DNA from 3 places in the Microbispora bryophytorum genome. Region 3 is predicted to be linked to each of the others. Evidence: riboswitches for the same ligand, from Rfam matches in the RefSeq annotation. Region 3 holds a riboswitch; each other region holds the start of a gene.
The links. Region 3 has a riboswitch for cyclic di-AMP ahead of ACGFIB_RS20960 (coiled-coil domain-containing protein). Riboswitches for the same ligand answer to the same signal wherever they lie in the genome.
Positions count from the first base shown of each region.

Region 1: linked by a shared signal. The riboswitch ahead of ACGFIB_RS30290 (C40 family peptidase) and the one ahead of ACGFIB_RS20960 (coiled-coil domain-containing protein) in region 3 are both predicted to bind cyclic di-AMP.
Region 2: linked by a shared signal. The riboswitch ahead of ACGFIB_RS20110 (glycoside hydrolase family 25 protein) and the one ahead of ACGFIB_RS20960 (coiled-coil domain-containing protein) in region 3 are both predicted to bind cyclic di-AMP.

Region 1 covers NZ_JBICTF010000011.1:3,779-7,045, forward strand. Annotated here, with positions in the region: gene ACGFIB_RS30285 (amino-acid N-acetyltransferase) at 64-615, opposite strand; cyclic di-AMP (ydaO/yuaA leader) riboswitch at 991-1,159, shown strand; gene ACGFIB_RS30290 (C40 family peptidase) at 1,219-2,268, shown strand; gene ACGFIB_RS30295 (helix-turn-helix domain-containing protein) at 2,299-2,547, opposite strand; gene lysS (lysine--tRNA ligase) at 2,900-3,267, opposite strand, start outside.
Region 2 covers NZ_JBICTF010000005.1:573,153-576,419, reverse strand. Annotated here, with positions in the region: gene uppS (polyprenyl diphosphate synthase) at 1-641, opposite strand, end outside; cyclic di-AMP (ydaO/yuaA leader) riboswitch at 1,018-1,163, shown strand; gene ACGFIB_RS20110 (glycoside hydrolase family 25 protein) at 1,176-1,889, shown strand; gene secD (protein translocase subunit SecD) at 1,903-3,267, opposite strand, start outside.
Region 3 covers NZ_JBICTF010000006.1:17,300-20,566, reverse strand. Annotated here, with positions in the region: gene ACGFIB_RS20970 (TetR/AcrR family transcriptional regulator) at 1-443, opposite strand, end outside; gene ACGFIB_RS20965 (hypothetical protein) at 476-832, opposite strand; gene ACGFIB_RS20960 (coiled-coil domain-containing protein) at 1,261-2,172, opposite strand; cyclic di-AMP (ydaO/yuaA leader) riboswitch at 2,207-2,345, opposite strand; gene galT (galactose-1-phosphate uridylyltransferase) at 2,416-3,267, opposite strand, start outside.

The DNA.
Region 1 (3,267 bases), on a different contig from region 3:
CAGTCACCTTTGCAGCAGCCGACAACCATCGTCAAGATCAGCGATCAATGATCGACAAAGGGGTCAATGACGGTCGATGTGCAGCAACATCCGGGTGTTCCCCAGCGTGTTCGGCTTGACGTGCTCCAGGTCGAGAAACTCCGCGACGCCCTCGTCGTACGACGCGAGCAGTTCCGCGTACACCTCCGGGGAGACGGGGGTGCCCTGGATGGGCCTGAAGCCGTGCCTGGCGAAGAACTCCACCGCGAACGTGAGGCAGAAAACCCGCCGCACGCCGAGGTCCCTGGCGGTCTCGATGAGCGCGCCGACGATCCGGTGGCCGATGCCCCCGCCGCGCGCCGCGGGGTCCACCGCGACGGTCCTGATCTCGGCCAGGTCCTCCCACAGCACGTGCAGCGCGCCGCAGCCGACGACCTGCCCGCCCCTCTCGGCCACCCAGAACTCCTGGACGTCCTCGTACAGCGTGACCGTGCTCTTCTTGAGCAGGCGGGAACCCACACCCGAGTACGCGTCGACGAGGCGCCTGATCGCCCGGACGTCCGGCGTCCTGGCTCGGCGCACCGTCACGGCCGTGGCACTCGATCCACTGGATGTCTGCGCGGCGACCTGCTCCATGACCGGCCAGCCTAGCCGGAGCGCGGCCGATCCCACACGGTCGGCACGGAGCATCCCGAACGAATAACGGTCATTCCCAAACGCCATACCCGACATGAGGTTTGACGGTCCGTAGCCGCCAGGATACGGACGGATGCATGACCGCCGCCCGAGGTGCCATCCGGGTTCGTCCCAGTTTTTCCACCAGCCCAGACCACCCATCGAAACTCACAGATCACTCGAAACGCAGGTGAACAGGGACGTATCACTACCGATCCCGTGACCCGACCGTGATCATTTGGTTGTCAAACGTAGACGAGTTTCGGAGTTCTGGTTGAGCAAGAACTCGCGGTGCACTATCGTCCAGCGACGATGCCGGTCTTCGTGAGCGCTCATGGCGACCGGACGCCGAATCCTCGAAGCACCCAGTGCGAAGGGGAGCCGGGGACCCAACTGCAGGATCAGGATCGGTTCGATCCCGGATCGTCAAGGGGTGAATCCACAAGGTAGGGCTACTCCGGCCCGAACCCGTCAGCTAACCCGGTAGGCGCTCAGCAGTGCCCCGCCGTACGGCCCGTCGCGACGACGGGCCCGCCGCGGGGCACACGTGGGAGAGGAGCTCGGTTGCGCACGCGTGGAGGACGGCAGGCGGGCAGGCACGCTCGCGGCCGACAGTCCGGATCCGGCACGGCCGGTCCGGGTGCCATCCGCCGTCTGGCGTTCGTCGGCGTCGCGATCAGCGCGATCACGTTCGGCGCGCCGGTGGTCAGCGCCACCGCCGACCCCAAGCCGAGCCTCAAGGAACTCACGGCCCAGGTCGAGGACCTCTACACCGAGATCGAGACCCTCAGCGAGCAGTACAACGGCGAGCGCGTGCGCCTGAAGACGGCCGAGCGGTCCGCCGACCTCGCCAAGAAGAACCTCGCCAAGAGCGAGGCCGAGCTCGCGGTCCGCCGGCAGAAGGCGAGCGCCCTCGCGCAGCACTCCTACATGACCAACGGGCTCGGCAACGCGCTGGTGCTCATCGACAGCGACGCCGACCCCCGGCGATACCTGGACCAGGCCTCCACGACGTACGCGCTGGAGCTGCGGGAGAGCCAGGAGGTCGCCGAGGTCACCAAGGCCATGGACGCCGCCGCACGGGCCAGGGAGAGCGCCTCCGCCCGGCAGGCCGAGGTCAAGAAGCTCCTCAGCGGGCTGGACTCGCGACGCGACAAGATCACCAAGCTGATCAAGAAGACCGAGAGCAGCCTCTACCGGCAGGTCTCCCAGACGATCGGCAGCGAGACGCGCAGCAGGACGGCGTTCCCCATCATCGGCGACGGCAAGGCCGCCCAGGCGGCGCGCTGGGCTCTCGGGCAGCAGCTCAAGCCGTACGTGTGGGGCGCCGAGGGCCCCGGCTCCTTCGACTGCTCCGGCCTGGTCATGGCGGCCTACCAGTCCGTCGGCATCAGCCTGCCCCACTACACCGGCAACCAGTGGACGGCCGGCACGCACATCCCCCGTGACCAGCTCCGCCCCGGCGACCTGGTGTTCTTCTACTCCGACCTGCACCACGTCGGCATCTACATCGGCAACGGCTACATGATCCACGCGCCGCGCACGGGAGACGTCGTCCACATCGCGAAGATCGCCGGACGGCCGTTCGCGGGAGCGGTGCGCGTCGCCGACTGAGCCCCCCTCGGCGGCCTGCCGTCGAGAAGGTCAGATGAGGCGGCGGCGTGCCGCCCAGGCGACGGCCTCGATCGCGGTCGCGACGCCGATCCGGTCGCAGATGCACCGCAGCCGGCGCCGCACGGTGCGCCCGCTGACGTCGAGACTGCGGCCCACCCGGTCGGCGGTCACACCCTTGGCCAGCTCCGCGAGGAGAAGCAGATCCTCTTCGGTGAGACCGGCACGCTCAAGGTCCGAGGCGCGACTGTCACCTCGGTAGACGACCTCGGGAATACTCATCGTCCGCCCTCCCCCACGACGATGCTTTCGTCGGCCCACCCTTCAGGGAAGGTAAACGCCTCCACTGAAGGTCGTCAAGGTTCGGAGTGAGAGCACCGGTCGCACACCTCCCGGGCCGCCTCGACAATCCTCCACGTGGAATTCGGCCCAGCGCCGCGCCAGCGGGCCCATGCCGCACCTGGAGACGTACGCGCTCGGCTGGGGCGTGGCGGGCGCCGACGGGCCCGGCTCCGGGACGTCGCGAAGCCGGCTGAGGCCGGACGGCCATGCCGTCCGGCCCGTTCGCGCGCCGGAGATGGGACGCCGCAGATCGGGACTGACCGATCAGACGCGAGCGATCAGGTCTGACCGATCAGGCGTGACCGATCAGCTCGCGCACCCGGTCGCGGCCCACGGCCAGCAGCAGCGTGGGCAGCCGCGGGCCGGTGTCGCTGCCGACGAGCAGCCGGTAGAGCAGGGCGAAGAAGGCGCGCTGCGCGGCCTTCAGCTCCGGCGTGGCCGCCTTCGCGTCCATGTCGAGCCCGGCCTGCACCTTCGGCACGCCGTACACGAGGGTGGTCAGCCCGTCGAGCGACCAGTGCTCGCCGAGGCCCTCCGCCAGCAGGCGCAGCGACTCGCGGTCCTGCGTGCCGAGCGTGTCGAGCAGTTCCTTGTCGGGCGTCTCGCGCACCTGCGTGCGCTCCTCCGCGGGCACGTACGTGTTCACCCAGTGCTGGGCGC
Region 2 (3,267 bases), on a different contig from region 3:
CGGTAGACCTCCAGGCATTCCCAGAAGTGCCCGGCCCGGAAGTCCGGCCACAGCACCCGGGGGAAGACCCATTCGGCGTACGCCACCTGCCAGAGCATGAAGTTGGAGATCCGCTGCTCTCCGGAGGTGCGGATGACCAGGTCCACCTCCGGCATGTCGGGGTGGGGCAGACGGCGGGCGAAACTCTCCTCGGTGACCAGCTCGGCCGGCACCCCGTCGCGGATCAGCGACCGGGCGGCCTCGACGATGTCGCGGCGGCCGCCGTGGTCGAAGGCCACCGTCAACGTCATCCGGCGGTTGTCGCGGGTCAGCGTCATCAAATCGGCGATGTCCCGGGCCAGCGCGGGCGGGATCCGCGGGTCGGCGACCCCGAGGAATCGGCAGCGGATCCCGCGTGTGTGCAGTGACAGGGCGTGTTTGCGGACGGCCCGGCGCACCAGTCGCAGCAGGACGTCGACCTCGGCGGCCGGGCGCCGCCAGTTCTCGGTGGAGAAGGCGTACAGGCTCAACCACTCGACGCCGGCCGTGTGGGCCGCCTCGATGACGTCGATCACGGCGACCTCCGCCGCCCGATGCCCCTCGGTGCGGGGCAGCGACCGCTGTGCGGCCCACCGGCCGTTCCCGTCCATGACGCACGCCACGTGACGAGGGATGTCTCTCACCCTGCCGTGAGAGCTACTACGCGGACGGTGAGGACACGACGGAAGACTCCCATTGACACCCTTTCCGAGACCGTTGCGGGGTCTCCCGGGACCCCTCGGCGACGACCATTTCACGGTGCGTTAGAGAGTGACTACTTACCGTTGGTAGTCACAGTCCTTACTTCGGAGGCTTTGGTCCCGTACGACCGCCCCGGCTGGCGGGGTGGCCCGCGGCGGCATCGGCCCAGGTAAAGACGTGTTTTGTCCTATTTACACCTTTCTGGGGATGTGTGTACCTTTAGGCCACACGGCATGGGTACCCGGCCACACTTCAGCGCCATATCCGTTGCCGTGTCGTTGCCCGGACCGCGCGGTGATCGCGCGGCCGCCGAATCCGCGTCATGTGGAGCCGGGGACCCACTCTCTTCGGGGTGAATCGGCGCGCAGGCCCCCAGATGCGCCCGTAGGGCACTTCCTGCCCGAACCCGTCAGCTAACCCGGTAGGCGGCATGGAAGCAAGGAGTCAACCCCGTCATGTGCACCCATCGGCTCTCCCCCGGGAGCCGGCCCTCCCGCCGGCGCCTGCGCTCCGCCCTCGCGGCGGCGACCCTCGCCATCTCGGCCGCCGTCACGGCGGGCGTCGCCCTGCCCGCCCCGGCCTACGCGAACCCGCACACGTACGGCCAGGACGTCTCCGGCTACGAGGCCGACCACGACTGGATGAACAGCCGCGCGCAGTTCGGCTTCATCAAGGCCACGGAGGGGACCGACTGGGTCGACTCGTCCTTCCCCCGGCACTGGCAGGAGCTGGCCAAGAAGGGCATCGTCCGCGGCGCCTACCACTACGGCCATCCCTCCGACGACCCCATCGCCGACGCCAACCACTTCCTCAAGGTGGTGAACTCGCAGCCGAGCAAGCCCGGCGACATCATGGTCCTCGACCTGGAGGACACCGACGGCGAGTCCGTCGAGCACGTCAACAAGTGGGCCAAGACCTGGCTGGAGTACGTGACGGCCAAGACCGGCGCCAGGCCGATGTTCTACAGCGGGTGGAACTTCGCCAACAAGTACGGCCGCGGCCTCGGCCAGTACCCCCTGTGGGTGGCCCACTACAGCAAGGCCCCGGGTGACATCACGCCGCCCGCCGACTGGAAGTCCTGGGCGATCCACCAGTACACCGACTCGCCCATCGACCAGAACGTCTCCACGCTGACGCCGGCCCAGCTGCGCGCCCTCGGCCGGCCGTAGCCGTACGGGCCGGTCAGACCACCGCGCCGGAACCGTCGCGCCGCGCGGGCCTGGCACGCGGGACCGCGGGAACCGGCGGCGGCTGGGTGGTGCGCTTCTCCAACGCGATCGCCGCCGGTCCGGCCACGAACGACGACGACAGCGTCCCCACGATGATGCCGATCAGCAGGGCGACGGCGAAGTCGCGCAGCGAGTCGCCGCCGAACACCGCCAGCGCCGCCAGGATGAACAGCGCACCGAGCCCGGTGTTGACCGTGCGCGGCACGGTCTGCAGGATCGCGGTGTTCACCACCCGGACGAACGGCTCCCCGCGCCGCACCGGCCACAGCTCGCGCACCCGGTCGAAGAGCACGACCTTGTCGTTGACCGAATAGCCGATGATGGTGAGCATCGCGGCCAGGAACACCCCGTCGATCGGCTTGCCCATCCAGGCGAACGCTCCGACGACGACGGCCGCGTCCACGAACAGCGCCGCCACGGCCGCCGCGCCGAACGTCCACCGGAACCGGAACGCCAGGTAGGCGAGCTGCGCCGCGAGCGCGACGGCGAGCGCGATGAGCGCGTTGCGGCGCAGCTCCTCTCCGAGGCTCGGCCCGATGAGCTCGTCGCGCTGCTTGGCGACCTCGCCCACACTCCGGTCCAGCGCCTCCTCCATGCGGACCACGTCGTCGGCGCTGATCTGCCCGGTGCGGACCGAGATCGCGTCGTCCGACTGCTGCACGACGGCCGAGGGGAACCCGGCGTCCGCGACCGCCTGCCTGGCCGCCGCGACGTCGACGGGTTTGCTCGTGCCGAACTCCACGATCCGGCCGCCGGTGAACTCGACGCCGTAGTTCAGGCCGCGGGTGACCAGCCCCGCCCCCGCCAGCACGAGCAGCCCGGCCGCGACGGCGAGCCACAGCCGCCTGCCGCGCATCAGGTCCGGGTCGCGCCGGGTCAGCCAGGTCCTGACCCGGCCGATCGAGCCGATCCCGGACGCCCGGGGGCCGATCCTGTCGATGAGGGCCGCGGTGAGCACCCGGGTGATCAGCATCGCCGAGACCAGCGAGGCGAGCACGCCGATGGCCAGCGTCACGCCGAAGCCCTTCACCGGCCCGGAGGCGAGCCAGAACAGCAGCCCCGCGGCGAGCAGGGTGGTGATGTTGGAGTCGGCGATCGCGCTCCAGGCGTTCTTGAAGCCCCGGTCGAGGGCCGCCTTGAGGCCCCGGCGGGGCGCCGCGCCGTACTCCTCCCTGGCCCGTTCGAAGACCAGCACGTTGGCGTCCACCGCCATGCCGATCGCCAGGACGAACCCGGCCAGGCCGGGCAGTGTGAGCGTGGCCCCCATGGCCACGAGCCCGGCGTACGAGATCAGGCCGTAGCAGGCGAGCGCGACCGC
Region 3 (3,267 bases):
ACACGGACGTCGAGGACGCCGACGTCCTGGCGGATCAGGCCCGATACCTTCGCCGCCTCGACCAGCCGGCCGATCAGGTCGACAAGTTTCGCGGCAGGCACCAGGTGGGCCTCGAAGAACGCCGCCGCGAGGCCGCGGTCGCGGGCGAGACGATCGAGCAGATCCGGCACATAGTCGGCGAATCCGCGGTAGGCGTCGTCGGCGGCGAGAGCGGCCAGCGTACGGTCCTCCAGCGAGCGGAAGTTCTCCCGCGCTATCGCGAGCACCAGCTCCTCCTTGCTGGGGAAGCTGCGGTAGACCGTCGCCCGCCCGACCCCAGCCCGCTCGGCCACCTGGGGCACCGTGACGTCAAGGCCGTGCTCTGCGAACAGTTCGCGGGCTGCCGCGACGACCCGCTCGTGGTTGCGCAGCGCGTCCGCGCGCCGGGGCACGTTCACCGTCATGGTCGGATGGGTTCGGGCATCTCGGGTTCCTTTCAGCGGACGTCGAAGCCGGCCTCGTCCACCTGGCGGAAGCGACCGTCCTCGGCCAATGTCGCGAAAAAGTAGATCTCCCGGTTGATGATCGTCCCGTCGGTCAAGGTCATCGTGTAGCGGTGCCGCTCGGCATAGCGCGAACCGTCGTACAACTCGTCGAGCACGGTCACCGTACCCTCAACGACTCGACTGCGGATGCCGGCGACCATGTCCGCGAACCCGGCGCGGTCTAGCACACGTCCGTCGCCGCGGTGGATGTAGTCGGGGGCGTAGTACTTGTCCAGAGCCTCGTGAAGGTCAAGTCGAGGCTCGAACGCCACGTCGCGGATGGCGTCACTGATGCGTGCAAATGTCACGAGCAAACCCTCTCATCTATCCGGACCTCTGTGTCCGGTTAACCTTCATCGTACCGGACACGCAAGTCCGGTACGGATCGATGCTCGCGACACCACGCGAGCATGACGCGTCCTTCCCGGGGCGGTCCCGGTACCGCACGAACGGGACCGGGAGGGTCATTCGTTGACGGCGGTGGTGGTACCGGCGCGGCCACCAGTTCGGCGAACGGGTCGATGCGGATGGTGGCCTGTCGCACGCGGTCGCCGGTGGCGCCACTCGCGAGGCTCCCGTACTTGCGGACGTAGGCGTCGTCGACGCGCGCAAGGTCAGAAGCTCAACAGTCAAGGCATCACCAGGCCCCTACGTTCACGCCGAAGGCCGCGCCTGACCTGTGAGAACGCCTATGCCACTGATGCGGATACCACATCAGACGGAATAGGCACGCCTTCTAGTACATCGAGATGTGTACGTGGTCGTAGTGGTTGGCGGTGATTCCGCCGCGATCGGACATGGTCCGCCAGCCCGGACGGCCGAGGTTGTAGATGCGCTGCTGCCAGATCACGTACATCACGCCCAGTTTCGGCCCGTTCTTGATGGCCCAGGCGGCCAGGCTGTCGCCGAGCGCCTTCATCTCGGGTGAGGGCATGGCGCCGCCCGAGCTCATCATGAAATCGCATGCGCGCCCGAGGGGGTGCTCGCCGCTGTTCTCCGCGCGGTAGCAGCCGATCGGGAACCGCAGGGCGAAGTGCTGCCCGACCTCGGTGCGCATGAACTGCATCCGGGGCGTGATGTTGTCGGAGCCACTGGGCAGTTCCGGCGCCCACGACCCGCCCGCGCGCTTTCCCGGCGCGATCGGGATCAGCGCGTCGAGCTTGTCCTTGATCTCGTCGATGAGATCCTCGGCGTCCTCGCGCTGTCCGGCGACCTCGGCCGCCTGCGTCTTCAGGTGTCCGGTCAGCGTCTTGGCGGCGTCCGCGGCCTGCTGCCGTTCGCCGCGGACCTGGTCGAAGCGCGCGAGCCTGGCGGCCTGTTCCTCTTTGAGCTGGTAGTTCAGGGCCGCAGTGTTCATGTCGGGCAGCACCATCGCGCTCTCGGTCTGATAGCGCAGCCCGGCGAGTTGCCGTACGGCGTCGCTGGCGGCTTCGTAGTCGGCCTCGGCCTTGGCCAGCCGGCCGCGTGCCGCCTTCTCCTCCACGCGGGCCTTGGCGAGGGCGACGCGTTTGGCGTTGTAGTCGCCGATCAGCCGGTCGACCTTCTTCCGCAGGTCCGACAGCTCCTGCTTGAGCTGCTTCTCCGTCGGCTTGGGGTCGGCGGCGCCGGGCGCGGCCGTGCCGAACACGAGGACGGCGGAGGCGAGCACGCCGACAGCCAGGGGGAACGCGCGGGGCAGAGCCCACTCCTCTCCATCTGCCGACCGGGTTAGCTGACGGGTTCGGGCTGGAGAAGCCCGGGCAGGCTACTGCCTTGACCCCAGGTGCGTGATTGGGTCCCCGGCTCCCGGGCAGGGCGCCCGGGATTAGGCGTACCGGTTGTGACGGCCGGTGTCAGGGATACTAGTGGTAAAGAAACCGTGGCTGCCACCAAAGTCGCAACCAACCGGAGATCAAGCCGTTATCGCCTCTCGAAGCATCCGGGCGGCCTCCTCGGGCAGCACATCGTTGACGAACGCGCCCATGGCCGACTCCGATCCGGCCAGATACTTCAGCTTGTCCGGCGCGCGCCGGATCGTGAAAAGCTGCAGGTGAAGGTAGGCGAGGTCGCGCCGGTAGGTGACCGGGGCCTGGTGCCAGGCCGCGACGTACGGCATGACGACGCCGAACAGCCCGTCGAGGCGGCGCAGCACCTCGGTGTAGAGCGGCGCGAAGGCGGCCCGTTCCTCCGGGGACAGCGCAGGGATGTCGGGCACCTGACGGTGCGGGTAGACGTGCACCTCGAACGGGTAGCGCGCGGCGGCCGGGACGAAGGCCGTCCAGTGCTCGTTGGCGGCCACCACCCGGGGGCCCTTCCGCTCGGCGGCCAGGACGTCCGCGAACAGGTTGCCGCCCTGATGGCGGCCGGCGGCGTCCAGCATCTGCCGCGTACGCGGCGTGACGTACGGATAGGCGTAGATCTGTCCGTGGGGGTGCGGCAGCGTGATGCCGATCTCGGCGCCGCGGTTCTCGAAGCAGAAGACCTGCTCCACACCGGGCAGCGAGGACAGCTCGGCCGTGCGGTCGGCCCACGCCTCGACGACCAGCTCGGCCTGCTCGTCGCTGAGCGAGCTGAACGACGCGTTGTGGTCGGAGGTGAAGCAGACGACCTCACAGCGCCCGATCCCCGGCCGCACCTCGCTCAGCCCGCCCACCTGCTCGTACGCACCGGTGTTGAAGCTGAACGACGGGAAGCGGTTCTCGAACACCGCCACTTCGTAGGGCGAGGGGATCTCCGAGCCGGGATGGCCCGGGCAGAGCGGGCA